4 regions of the Pseudoalteromonas sp. P1-30 genome follow, and region 3 is predicted to be linked to each of the others. Evidence: predicted binding sites of a transcription regulator. Region 3 holds the regulator's gene; each other region holds the start of a gene.

Region 1 (3,213 bases), on a different contig from region 3:
CCAAATGGTTTTGAACAATATTGCTTAGCATTTACAGCGTAACTTTTGTTAGTTTTTCCAATAGTGCAACAACCATTTTTGATGAGTTGATTGATGCAGTCTCTAAGTATTCTTCAAACGATTGCGGCGACTCTTTACCGGCAATGTCAGACATAGAGCGAATAACCACAAATGGCGTATTAAGCGCAAAACACGTTTGTGCAATAGATGCGCCTTCCATTTCTACTGCAAGCATTGTAGGAAAGTCGCTGCGTGCTTTATCAATTCGCACTGGATCACACATAAATGAATCACCCGTACAAATTAAGCCTACTAAGGTTTTTACTTCGCTAATTTGCGCAATGGTTTGCTCGGCAGCTTCAACTAGTTTTGGGTGTGCGGCAAAGCCTGCTGGCATTTGTGGAACTTGGCCGATTTCGTAGCCAAAAGCGGTTACATCTACATCGTGATGGCGTACTTCTGAAGAGATAACAACATCGCCAACACTTAAAGAGGGATCAAAGCCACCGGCAGAACCTGTGTTAATAACACAGTCAGGATTGAAGTTATCAATTAATAACGTGGTTGCAATCGTTGATGCCACTTTACCAATACCCGATTGCACAAGTGTTACTGTATTACCCGCTAATTCGCCTGTGTAAAAGGTAAACCCTGCTTTAGTTAGCACTTGTGGATTTTGCATTGCTTCACGTAAAATTTTAACTTCTGGCTCCATTGCGCCAATAATACCAACATTCATAGTGTTTGATTCCTGAGTTTGAATACGTAGATTATACGTGAAGTTAGCAATAAAAAACAAAAAAGCGAGCTGTTTTACGGCTCGCTTTAAATACTTTTAGGAGAGTATTTAATTCTATTTTAAATTTCGGCTAACGCAGTGGTTTGGGCTTTAGCCTGAGAAGGTGACAATACCGCAGGTTTACTTACACGATTACGTGTTGGACGAGCCGATTGCACCGCTGCAGGTTTGCCTAATTTAAACATAATTGCATCGCGCACCTCAGAAGGGCGGTAGCCTGATTTTACTTTCATACGAATATGTGGAATGCCAGCGGATTCTAAAGCGCCGTTTACAAACCAGTCGCGCTGCGCTTTGTGGCCATCTTTATTGGCGTTGTTAACCAAATCAACCGCAGCCACTATCGTCATTTTTTCTTTATCTACCAGCACAAAATCGAGTTGCTTATTTTTAGCTTTAGCTAAAGCTGCACGTTTTGATTTAGCTGAGAGGCCTTGCTTGCAGTCGATTACATCGATGAGTTTGACGCGGCTCACAATTTTGTATTGATCGCCTACCGCACGCTCTAAAAGATTTAAAAATGCACCCTCAACCTGTGTAAACACGGTTTGTTTGCGGGTAAAAGGATAGGGATTGCCGCCATCATCACTAAATTTTGACGCAACCACAGAGGCCCCAACCACTAATACTAAAATTGATAATAAAGCGAATTCCATACGGTAACTCCATAACAACAAATTGACACTGCTCAAGTAAAGCAATTTACGTGCCTAAAAATTGGTTGTTATGGCTAATTACCGTATGTATTTATTATTAATGCAGCAGGGCTGCTAGGCTTTGTAACCGCCCTCAATTCCTTTAACGGCAATAGCGACTGCATCATGCGCATGGAGTGATTCGTAATGATTAATTTGCAGCCAGTAATCACTAAAGTTATCGTTTTCAAGAACCGCTTTAATTTTACGTGCAGCGTCTTCACAAAACATTAAATTTTGACCGTTAAGGCGGGCAAATTCTTGCTCATCTTCACGTTTTACTGCCGCTTGTACGGGGGTTTTTAGCTCAGCTTCTAATGTATCAATTAAATTTACAACGTCAAATTCACTAATTGTGTTGTCTAGCTTTACTTTAACGTTTGCAATTGAACGCTGTGAGTGAGGCGTTGCCACAATACCCTGCGTTGTACCTAGCCATGCTAAAACGTCTTTTTGATTAAGTGTTTCTTGGTTAAACTTTTCGCTAAAAGCATTTTGAATAAGTTGACGAGCAAGTGCTGCAGAGCATGGACAGGTTGATGAATAAGTAACATCAATGCTTAGCTCGTAGCTAATTACGCTATTTTCAATAGTGCTGGTTAGGGTAATTGGGTAGCTTTTCCAACCTGCTTTACCGCTTAATAACGATTTACGCCGCAGCGGTAACTCAAATTTAAACTCTATTTGGGCTTTGTCACTTAATCCTTCGTGGCTGGTGATAAAGGTATCGAGTGCTTGAGCTAAAGTTTGTGGGTTAACTTGTTGCTCTGTTGAGAGTAAATCAAGCGCTAAAAATAAACGCGACATATGAATGCCTTTAGCGCCTTCTTTATGCAAATTAACAAAGGCACGCGCTTTTGCGTTAACGGTAACGGGTGCTAAATCTTTCGATTCAAAAATAAATGGCAGTTCTATTTCGCCCATACCAACCCAGTCTAACTTACCTGTTTGTAAGGCGGGAGCCGTATCAGCTATATCGGGCATGTTGGTTTGCATGTGCGCTACTCGTTATTGGTCATAATAAAGCGCAGCATTTTACACTAAATAATTTATTGCTGAAATGATGAGTTTAACAAGTAGGCAAAAGTAAACATGAAAATTTTCTGTTTTTGTCGCACAACATGAATATAGCTAATAGAAAAATGCTAAAATCTGCTGCAAAATGCGTTTGACTATTAATAGGCACTTTTTATTTATGCCTAGTAACGAGATACACTGACCTATGACCGATTCTTCTTTGAGCCCTTGGGCTCGAGTACTTTCTAGTTTAATAACTCGCTTTGGCGAGTTAAAAACCGCGGCAATGTGCTACGCGCTTTTATTAGGCGTGTCGCTTATATTGTCGAGTATGTTTTATTATGTGGCACTGGGTGAGGTTAATTTAGTTGATATTTTAGCTGTGGTATTTTTTACTGCGGTTGTATCTCCCTTTATGATCAGTATTTTACTCAACTCGATTAGACAATTAGATGCCTCATACGCTTATTTAGACAGCGCCACAAAACAAGAAAAGCTGTTAAATCAAACATTAAAAGATAATATCAACCGCCTCAACATTGAAATAGATGAGCGAAAAATGGCCTTTCATGCCAAGCATCGCGCCATTGAAGAGCTTCGCCGCGAAATAGCAGAGCGTAAAAAAACACAACAAGAACTTGCTCAGCAAGGCATGCTCCTTCGCTCTATTGTCGACTCTTCCCCCGATTTATTTTATTACCG
Region 2 (3,213 bases), on a different contig from region 3:
TAAGCCAGAGCCATTATATGATATGGGCCGGTTTAATCATGAAGCCGCCGCAATAGACCCACAAACCGGTATTGTTTATTTAACTGAAGATAGAGGCGATAGTTTGTTTTATCGGTTTATTCCTCATCATCGCGATAAGTTAAATAAAGGCGGCATATTGCAAGCTATGGTAATTAAAAACCAGCCTCAGTTTGATAGCCGAAATTGGGATTCACCGGCCATGCCATTACACAGCGACCTTTTAGTTGAATGGATAACGCTCACAGACCCTAAAAGCCCAAATGATGACCTACGTAAGCAAGGTTATAAAAAAGGTGCAGCCTTATTTGCAAGAGGAGAGGGAATACATTGGGGTAAAAATGAGCTTTATTTTTGCTGTACTAATGGGGGCAAAAAGCAGTTAGGTCAGGTAATGAAGTACACACCTTCAAAAAACGAAGGCACTGAGTTAGAGCAAAATGAGCCTGGTAAAATACAACTATTTGTAGAAAGTACAAACGAGTCGTTATACAACTTTGGTGATAATTTAACGGTAGCACCTAACGGGCATTTAATTGTATGTGAGGATCAATACACAGACACGGTGAATAACCATTTACGCGGGGTAACACCCAAAGGAGAGGTGTATAACTTTGCTAAATTGCATGCGCAAACAGAGCTTGCTGGGGCGTGTTTTTCACCAGACGGACAAACCTTGTTTGTAAACGTATACATGCCAACTAAAACGTTGGCTATTACTGGTCCTTGGGATAGTTTTAAGCTTTAAAGTGGTAAAAATACAAACGCTTAGCATGCCTATACTAGGCGTTTGTATTTTAACAATCCTTGTAGGTTTACCAAATCCGTTAGCAAGCTTTAATCATCCTTGGTGCATTTACTACATCCTTTATGTAATAAGCAACGGGTCCTTGTAGTTTGCACTTCATCCTGTACCTACTTATGTAACGTATCCTTGTATCTTTATTAGTCCTTTAACTCTTATTAACATTCCTTGTATGGCAAAGTGGGTAATAAATTAATGATTTAGTTTACCTGCAGACGATTCAATGTGTGCTCGTACAAACCATTGAAACTGCTCTAAGTCACCTAGCTGGCTGGTGATCATATCCTCTGATACTGGGTCTAAGTCAGACAGCGTGCCAATGGCTTTGCGGTGGTCGGCGTTTACGCCACTGTATACTTTGTCTAATGCACCTAAATGCTCTACTACAAAGGCTTTACCTAATGAGTATTCTTCCCATGTGCGGCGATCTACAATTGACTTAGGTGTACCTTGTGGCGTACCGCCTAATGTAGCAATACGCTCTGCGATGGTGTCGGTCATTTCGCGAATAGCATCAACTTGTGGATCTAACATTTCATGCACACCAATAAAGCTTGGGCCTACTACATTCCAGTGAATATGCTTTAAAGTAAGTTGTAAGTCTAAAAGCGCTACGAGTCGGTTATCGAGTGTTTCAATTGTTTTTTTTGCTGATTCGTTATCCATACCTGGGGCTGTAAATTCAATTGGGTGTTGTGAGTTACTCATAATGTCTCCCGTTGTGTAATTTGTTGTATGTAGCCATTGCTACCATTTAACTTGCAATACATGAAGCAAAGCCTATGCCTACCAAGTTTATTTATTTAAGTTTTTGATATTTAATGTTTTATTTTTAATTGGGTACGTAGGGTTAAAAAAGGAGAGACGTAGAATATGAATTTTATGCACTTATTTTTGTAAATTGTGCACAGTAGTAAAAAACTGTGGCTGTTTATTGAAAGAGTTGAAATTTGTTTATGCTCAATAAGGCATAGTTAGTGTAATACAGCTACCTAATGTGCTTAACCTTGCAATTCACGCCGTTATTAAATTGCCTTTAAAAGCCCATCTTAATATTGCACGCGCTACAACCTCTAAATAAAACCCAGTAAATAAGCTATGCAAGGGTATACAAAATATAAAGGTGCTTATTTATTACCTGCTTAATGATTAATTCAGGTGTTTTATAAAGGGCTAACGCTGCTCTTTTAAAGCCGCGCTACTGGGCTTTACTACTTAGATTTTAAAAATCAGCCTTTGTACTTATTTAATCTCTTTAGTTGGTGAATGCTCACTGATATACTCCCGCCGCATTTTAATTGGGGGTTATGTAAATAAATCATGAATTTTTTAAAAACACTGTTTACAACATCTATACTGCTTTTGTCTCACTCAGCACTAGCAGAAAATTGGAGCGTCACACAGCTTCACACAAATTTTGGCGATGCCTTAAATCCCTTCACCGGGGAGTCGTCATTTACACGCACCTACACCATAGAGCATGCCTCAGAGCATGACTTAGGTGATAACTACTTTTTTATCGACTTTTTAAACGACAGCCTTAGTGATGGTTTTCAAGATACGGGTATTTATGGCGAGTGGTACACAACACTTAGCTTATCAAAAGCCTTTGATACCTCTGTGCGTTACGGTGCAATAAAAGACACAGGTTTAGTGTTTGGTATAAACGCCGGTGAAGAGGGGTTAATGAAATACACCCCAGGCATCAAGCTCAGCTGGGATGCCCCAGGCTTTGATTTTTTAACAACCACTTTTGCAGGTTACATTGATGCCAACGGCGGCGTGCATAAAGATCAGCTAGCCAAGCAAGACAACAGCATTTTTATAGACCTTGCATGGGGTGCACCTTTTGCACTAGCTAGCCAAGCATTTTATTTTACCGGCCACGTAGAATATATTTCTGGACGTGATGACGAACTAGGCAATAAAGTTAATGAGTGGTTGCTTGCTCAACCCGCTGTGCATTGGGATGTAGGGCAAAACTTTAATTTAAACCCGCAGCAGTTAATGGTAGGGGTAGAGTGGCGCTATTGGTACAACAAGTTAGGGACTAATAAAATAGAAAACCAGCCCTTTTTACATGCTATTTGGGTATTTTAAGCACAGCTTGCTTTGCTAGGTTAATAAAAAAATAGCGCCTTTTGGCGCTATTTTTAGTCAGTGTGGTTGGAATTTTAAGTGGTTGGTTGTTACTCGTAACCACGAGGTTTTTTGGTTTTAATAACTGCAATATAAGCATGCCAACTGGCGTAACTAAGCAAAGGCATAATTACAATAAAGCCCGTGGCACCGGTAGCAAAACCAACAGCTACCAATAAAAATATACAAATTGACCATACCACCATAGCGGCAAAGTTAGTTTTTACAGCGTTCATAGAGCTTATTACAGC
Region 3 (3,213 bases):
TCATCACTATCTAAATAAAACAGTGTGGGTTTAGCAAAGTCAGGAAGGTACTCGAGAATATCGTTAAATTCATCTTGTTCTTTGGGGATATTACGAACATCTATACTAACGGCTATTTTGTCATAGTTATCTGAAACACTTCGCACTAAAGAGGGCAGTAAGTTGACCGGAATATTATCTACGCAATAATAGCCTAAATCTTCAACCACGCGTAAAGCAACCGACTTACCTGAACCAGAACGGCCGCTTATGATAATTAACTCCATTTATAGCCCTTAGTATTTACTACGATTGATCAACAATTACTTGGTACAGCTCTGCATCGGTTTTAGCACTGCGCAGCTGTTTACAAAATTCTTTGTTGCTCAGTTTATCAGCTATGGTTGCCAGAGTCTTTAGGTGCTGTTGGTTATCGCCATCTGGTACGATGAGTGCAACAAAAATATCAACAGGGCAGTTATCAATAGCGTCAAAGTTAACAGGCGTGTCGCTAACAAGTACTAAAGCCAGCGGCTCTTCTACGCCACCCATTCTGCCATGAGGAATGGCGATCCCCCGGCCAATGCCAGTACTGCCTAGCTTTTCTCTGCTTGCCAGCGCATTAAGAATATCTTGTTGTGGTAAGTAGGGGAGCTTTTCATGAGCAAGCTCACTGATAAACTCTAAAATTCTTTTTTTACTACTAAAAAGGACCGCAGCTTTGCTGCAGTCCTGGCATACTAATGTACTTAATTTCATAATATTAGTGTCTAGCAAGCTTCTCTTTATGTTTTATGACTTGACGATCGAGCTTGTCAATCAACGAGTCTATAGCGGCATACATATCTTGGTGCTCTGTTGAGGCAAATAAATCTGCGCCACTTACATGAATAGTCGCTTCTGCTTTTTGGTTGAGTTTTTCTACATCGAGAATGACATGCACATTGCTAATATGATCTGAGTGCCTTTCTAGCTTTGCAAATTTATTATTTACATAGTCTCTAAGTGAATCAGTTACTTCTACGTGACGACCAGTTAGGTTTAGTTGCATAAGCATTTCCTCTTTGTTTTTTACGTCTTATATCAAACTCTTTCTCTGATTTGACGGTGGAATAGCTAGCGATTCACGGTATTTTGCTATTGTGCGTCTAGCTACTTTAATTCCTTGCTCTGCCAATATATCCGCAATTTTACTATCACTCAATGGTTTAGCTGAGTTTTCCGCGGCAATTAGCTTTTTAATTAGGGCACGTATTGCGGTTGATGAACACTCGCCGCCGTTTTCAGTGCTTACGTGGCTTGAGAAAAAATACTTAAGCTCAAAAATACCACGTGGCGTATGCATATATTTTTGCGTAGTAACACGCGAAATTGTCGATTCATGCATTTCTACCATTTCAGCAACATCGTTTAAAACCATTGGCTTCATGGCTTCTGGGCCATGTTCAAAAAATGCCTGTTGCTGTTTTACAATACAGTTTGTTACCTTAAGCAGCGTGTCGTTTCTGCTTTCAAGGCTTTTTATAAACCATTTAGCTTCTTGTAAGTGAGAGCGAATAAACTGGCTATCACCACTTGATTTTACGGTACGTGACATAGCCGCGTACTGACTATTTACGCGTATTTTTGGCATGCTATCTGGGTTTAGCTCTACCACCCAGCGGCCTTTTATTTTTTTAACCGATACATCTGGTATTACATACTCCGACTCTTCCCTTACTATTGTATCTGCAGGTTTTGGGTTGAGGGTATGTATTAGGGTCATGACCTCTTTAAGCTCGTCTTCTTTAAGCTTAGTCTTTTTCATTAATGTACGATAGTCGCGTGCCGCTAATAGATCAATGTGATCGGTTAAGATCATTTTAGTTTGTTCTATAAAAGGGGTGTCTTTATCAAACTGGTTTAGCTGAATACACAAGCACTCTTGTAAACTGCGAGCGGCTATACCTACAGGGTCAAATAACTGAATACGCTTTAAAACGGCTTCTATTTCATCAAGTTCAACTTCAACTTCGTCATCGTTTTCTTGGTTAAAGCTTTCTAAAATTTCTTCACAACTTAGCGTTAAAATACCCGAGTCATCTACAGCTTCTACAATGGCAATAGCAATGGCTTCGTCTGTTGGGCTAAAAGGAGTAAGCTGAAGCTGCCACATTAAATACTCATGTAGCGTTTCAGTAGAGGCACCTTGATAAATAGACTCATCTTCTGGCATTGGGCCTGAGGATGCAGCAGGGGCTGCGCTCATGTACTCATCCCAAGTTACATCCATTGCCATATCATCGCTAACGGTGTCTTTATTTAAAGCTTCGCCACTGTCTTGCTCGTACTCGCTGGTTGTATCGTCAGCCGATGCGCTTACGGTTACATCATCCGTATCTGCTTTTTGTTCATTTTTTCCAGCCGACTCTTCCGTGTAATCTTGCTCTTCTACTTCTAATAGCGGGTTGCTATCAAGTGCTTCTTGTATTTCTTGCTGGAGATCCAATGTACTGAGCTGCAGCAAGCGAATCGCTTGTTGCAATTGTGGAGTCATTGTAAGTTGCTGGCCCATGCGCAGCTGTAATGATTGCCTCATGTATCTCTAACAATCCTTTTATGTTGTTATAATTAATATTAGCAGATGCTTGTAGGTGTGGCTTAAATGTTACAGCCTAAATTGCTCGCCTAAATAAACATCGCGTACAGTTTTGTCATTTAATACGTGTTCTGGGGTGCCAGATGCAATTAGCTCCCCATGAGAAACAATGTAGGCTTTTTCACAAACATCAAGGGTTTCTCTTACATTGTGATCGGTAATTAATACGCCAATGCCACGGTTTTTAAGATGTTCTATTATTTTCTTTATATCTAACACTGAAATCGGATCAACACCAGCAAAAGGCTCATCCAATAAAATAAATTTAGGGTTCGCTGCCAGTGCTCTGGCAATTTCTACACGGCGGCGTTCACCACCAGAAAGCGCCATACCTTGGCTATCGCGAATATGCTGAATACTAAATTCATCAAGTAAGTTGTTAAGCGTTTCTTCTCGCGCGGCTTTATTGAGCTCTTTACGCGTTTCTAAAATCGCCATTAGGTTTTGATAAACTGTCAGCTTTCTAAATATTGATGACTCTTGCGGCAAATAGCCAATGCCTAAGCGGGCGCGGCTGTGCATAGGTAATAACGTAATGTCGTTATCATCAATAGAAATTTTACCTTTGTCGCTAGGTACTAATCCTACAATCATGT
Region 4 (3,213 bases), on a different contig from region 3:
AAATTACTTACCTGGTTAATCATATAGATATAATAAACTCTAAAGCTATTGCACAATCTAATTCAAGCCCTGCCTACAGCAGCCGTTACACTCGCACGCCTTCGCGTACAACCATCAACGAGCCGCGTCGTCAGCAAACTTACAAAGCTGCTAACAATAACCAAAAGCAAACTATAAAGCTTAATACCCCTAAACATGTATTTGCATTACAAGTTGCCTCGGTTGATTCTAAGCAGGATGTAGCCAAGGCCTGGCAAGAACTAAATACCAAAGCAGCGCCACTATTTAGAGATAAAATATTAACCAACGTAGAAACCGCAAAAATAAATGATAAAACCTTTTATCGCTTAAAGCTTGGCTCCTATAAAAACCTTAAAAATGCCAAAGCCGACTGTGAAGTATTTAAAATGTATAAGCTCGACTGCATTGTAAGTAACTACACCGATAAGCCAATTAAACTTTAATAGTGATACCAACCCGCAATAATAAATAATCATTTTATGGGCCTAATCGTGTTGCGTTCTGCGTTAATAAATCTCGTTTAGAACAACTAAATAGCAATTTTTTTTGCCTAGCTATCAATACGTTTTACTATCCTCATAATAGATTACTTAATTAAGTTAATTGGTATAAAAGCGCAATAGGCCGTAGCACGCGTGACTTGCTAAGCGTTGATTGGCTGTTAAAATAGCGTCCACTCTTACCCAAATTAACCACATACTTATGCTGCACTACAAGGATTTTTTAGCCACATTAGTTTTAGGCTTTGCATTAGCAAACAGTGCTCACGCACTCGCAACGGCCCAAAAGCAGGCGGTGCTCATTAAAAAAGATGATTTAGCCGTATTAAAAGAGTCAGCGCAGCAGTGGCAACAAACCAAGCCTCAACTAGAAAGACTGTTAAAGCTAGAAAGTGAATTACAGCGCACAGTAGATAAATTAAAACAACTTAACGCGCAGCCAAAACCACAGCAAACTAACCACTTAGCTGTTGTAAATACAAATGCGCTGTTTGCTGTGCAAGTGGGGGCATATAAAAATAAAGCGGTACTTGAAGCGGCTATAAAGCAATTTCAATCGGCCTCAAATAAGCTTGAAGTAAATACCGAGCAAGTACTGATTGACCAGCACACCTTTTATAGATTAAAGCTTGGTGCGTTTAAAACAAAAGAAGCAGCAAAGGATGCATGTAAGTTATTAATAAACAATAATACTTGCTTTGTAACCTACTACGTCAAAACGCCTCAAAGTTAATTAACCTGAACTCTGGTTAAGAGCCTTACTAGCATATTGAACTATCTTGATACTTAAATTTATTATCTCTGGCTAGAGATAGGTTTATTATCCAGAGTTTAGGTTAATTAGGCATAATAATTGCTTTATCCTCGGTATGTTTTGAAGAGGACGGCAACTATGCGCCTTTTACTGCCTTTAGTATTGTTAAATTTAACTGCTTGCAACTTGGTTCCGCCCCCAGAGCCGAGTGTGCCTACTGACGCGCCAAAAGCAGCAATGGCACCCTATACCGTTAACGAGTATGTAGCAAATCTAACCTCGCAGCTTAACCATGTAAATGGCGCTTTAAATGCCAATGCTCGCATTGGTGTGAGTAGCTTTTTTTATGCGGATGCTTTAGATACTAAGCTAGTAGCAGGGCAGGCCTCGGGTTTGAGCTTACAAATTCAAGAAAGCTTATTAACGCAATTTACCCAGCTTGGCTATCATACCGTTGAGTACCGCCTTGGCAATAACCTTATATTAGCGCAAAACGCAGACAGCATATTAAGCCGCGACTTAAGTAAATTACGCAATCGCCAAAATATTGACTTAGTCATCACCGGCACTGTAACGCGCCAACAGCATGCTTATATAGTTAATGCACGACTCGTTAATATTGAAAACAAGCAAGTACTGTCGGCAGGCAGCACAGAGATCCCTATAAATGTAATGTGGGGAAATGAAAAAATTCAGCAGCGTGACGGCTCTTTGTACCGCAGCGAATATTAATTAGGAGCACACCATGAGAAACCTATTAATTACCCTATGTTTGCCATTAGGCTTTGGCTGTTCGCAAATGTTAAATTCGCTACATTCAGAGCCGGAGAAAGTTGAGCAAGATAATGCAGCCCAGCTTGTTTCAGAGCAACGTGCGGTAAAAGCACCTGCACCAAATGAAGCGTTATTTCAGTCTAATTTAAACAAGCAAAGTAACTACACCAAAAGTGCCCCTGCAAAACGCAAAAATATAAACCATTATGTGCGCGGTATAATGCAAGACATGGTCGAAAACCTGCAATACGTAAACGACAAAACGCCACTTGCCGTTTCTAGCTTTGTATTTTTAGATGATGACTACAGCGATGGAAGCCTGTTAGGTAACCAAATAGCCGAAAGCTTTATGCACGAGCTGCATAGTTTTGGAGTACCGGTTATCGATTTTAAAACCACCGATTATATGCGAGTAACCCCCGCAGGCGACTTTGTATTTAGCCGCGACTACCTAGAGCTAAACCAAGATCAAAACTTTAATTACGTATTAGCAGGAACTCTTGTGAGCCACCAAGGTGGCGTACTGGTAAATGCACGAATAGTGGGCATTAAAAGTAAAGCGGTAGTGGGCAGTGCGCAAGGGTTTATCCCTCAATCAGTGGTTGATGCGCTAAACAGTAGCTATCGCACCGACGGAATTATGCTTAAACAAGCCAGCGAGTGAGGTTAACCATGTTTTACAAACTATCTGCTATAGCGGGGCTAACGGCAACGTTAGTATTAACTGGCTGTTCAATAACGCAAAATAATGAGCATAACGAAAGCATAAACACACGCTCAGACTACACCGTGGTAACGCAAAGTAGCCAACCAACGCCAGTGTATGCCAACCAATCTGTGCAGCAGCAAAGTGAGTACGACACAGCAAGGCAGTTTACACCGCTTAAACACCACAAAACGCTGGCAAACTATGTAGAGCAAATGGCGCTGGATTTAGTCGATACGCTTGAAGCCGATAACAACAGCATCAACATAGCGGTTACCACCATTGTAGATTTAGACGCATCGCTTAATAAAAGTAATCAGTTGGGTAATCAACTAGCAGAGACGTTTATTCATCAGCTGCAAAAATTTGGCTACGGCGTGGTAGATTTTAAAACCATGGACAACATTGATGTATCAAACAGAGGCGACTTCGTGTTATCGCGCGATATAGAAAAGCTA

Evidence for each region. The regulator sigma-54, encoded in region 3, starts transcription at its own class of promoters, with help from an activator protein. The targets are predictions, from matches to a motif close to GTTGGCACGNNNNTNGNNT.
Region 1: the regulator sigma-54 is predicted to act here: its motif matches at 1,495-1,513, upstream of AN395_RS18105 (DUF2726 domain-containing protein).
Region 2: the regulator sigma-54 is predicted to act here: its motif matches at 1,595-1,613, upstream of dps (DNA starvation/stationary phase protection protein Dps).
Region 4: the regulator sigma-54 is predicted to act here: its motif matches at 1,362-1,380, upstream of AN395_RS08225 (FlgO family outer membrane protein).

What each region holds. Positions count from the first base shown of each region.
Region 1 is NZ_LKBC01000019.1:24,968-28,180, reverse strand. Features, by position in the region: gene AN395_RS18115 (regulatory signaling modulator protein AmpE) at 1-31, opposite strand, end outside; gene mtnN (5'-methylthioadenosine/S-adenosylhomocysteine nucleosidase) at 32-739, opposite strand; gene AN395_RS18105 (DUF2726 domain-containing protein) at 859-1,455, opposite strand; gene folE2 (GTP cyclohydrolase FolE2) at 1,570-2,490, opposite strand; gene arcB (aerobic respiration two-component sensor histidine kinase ArcB) at 2,717-3,213, shown strand, end outside.
Region 2 is NZ_LKBC01000003.1:265,048-268,260, reverse strand. Features, by position in the region: gene AN395_RS09395 (alkaline phosphatase PhoX) at 1-766, shown strand, start outside; gene dps (DNA starvation/stationary phase protection protein Dps) at 1,016-1,531, opposite strand; gene AN395_RS09385 (nucleoside-binding protein) at 2,144-2,923, shown strand; gene AN395_RS09380 (DUF2189 domain-containing protein) at 3,013-3,213, opposite strand, start outside.
Region 3 is NZ_LKBC01000002.1:375,659-378,871, forward strand. Features, by position in the region: gene rapZ (RNase adapter RapZ) at 1-266, opposite strand, end outside; gene AN395_RS05175 (PTS sugar transporter subunit IIA) at 286-738, opposite strand; gene hpf (ribosome hibernation promoting factor) at 743-1,030, opposite strand; gene AN395_RS05185 (RNA polymerase factor sigma-54) at 1,058-2,557, opposite strand; gene lptB (LPS export ABC transporter ATP-binding protein) at 2,627-3,213, opposite strand, start outside.
Region 4 is NZ_LKBC01000003.1:1,972-5,184, reverse strand. Features, by position in the region: gene AN395_RS08235 (SPOR domain-containing protein) at 1-464, shown strand, start outside; gene AN395_RS08230 (SPOR domain-containing protein) at 724-1,254, shown strand; gene AN395_RS08225 (FlgO family outer membrane protein) at 1,414-2,007, shown strand; gene AN395_RS08220 (FlgO family outer membrane protein) at 2,021-2,713, shown strand; gene AN395_RS08215 (FlgO family outer membrane protein) at 2,722-3,213, shown strand, end outside.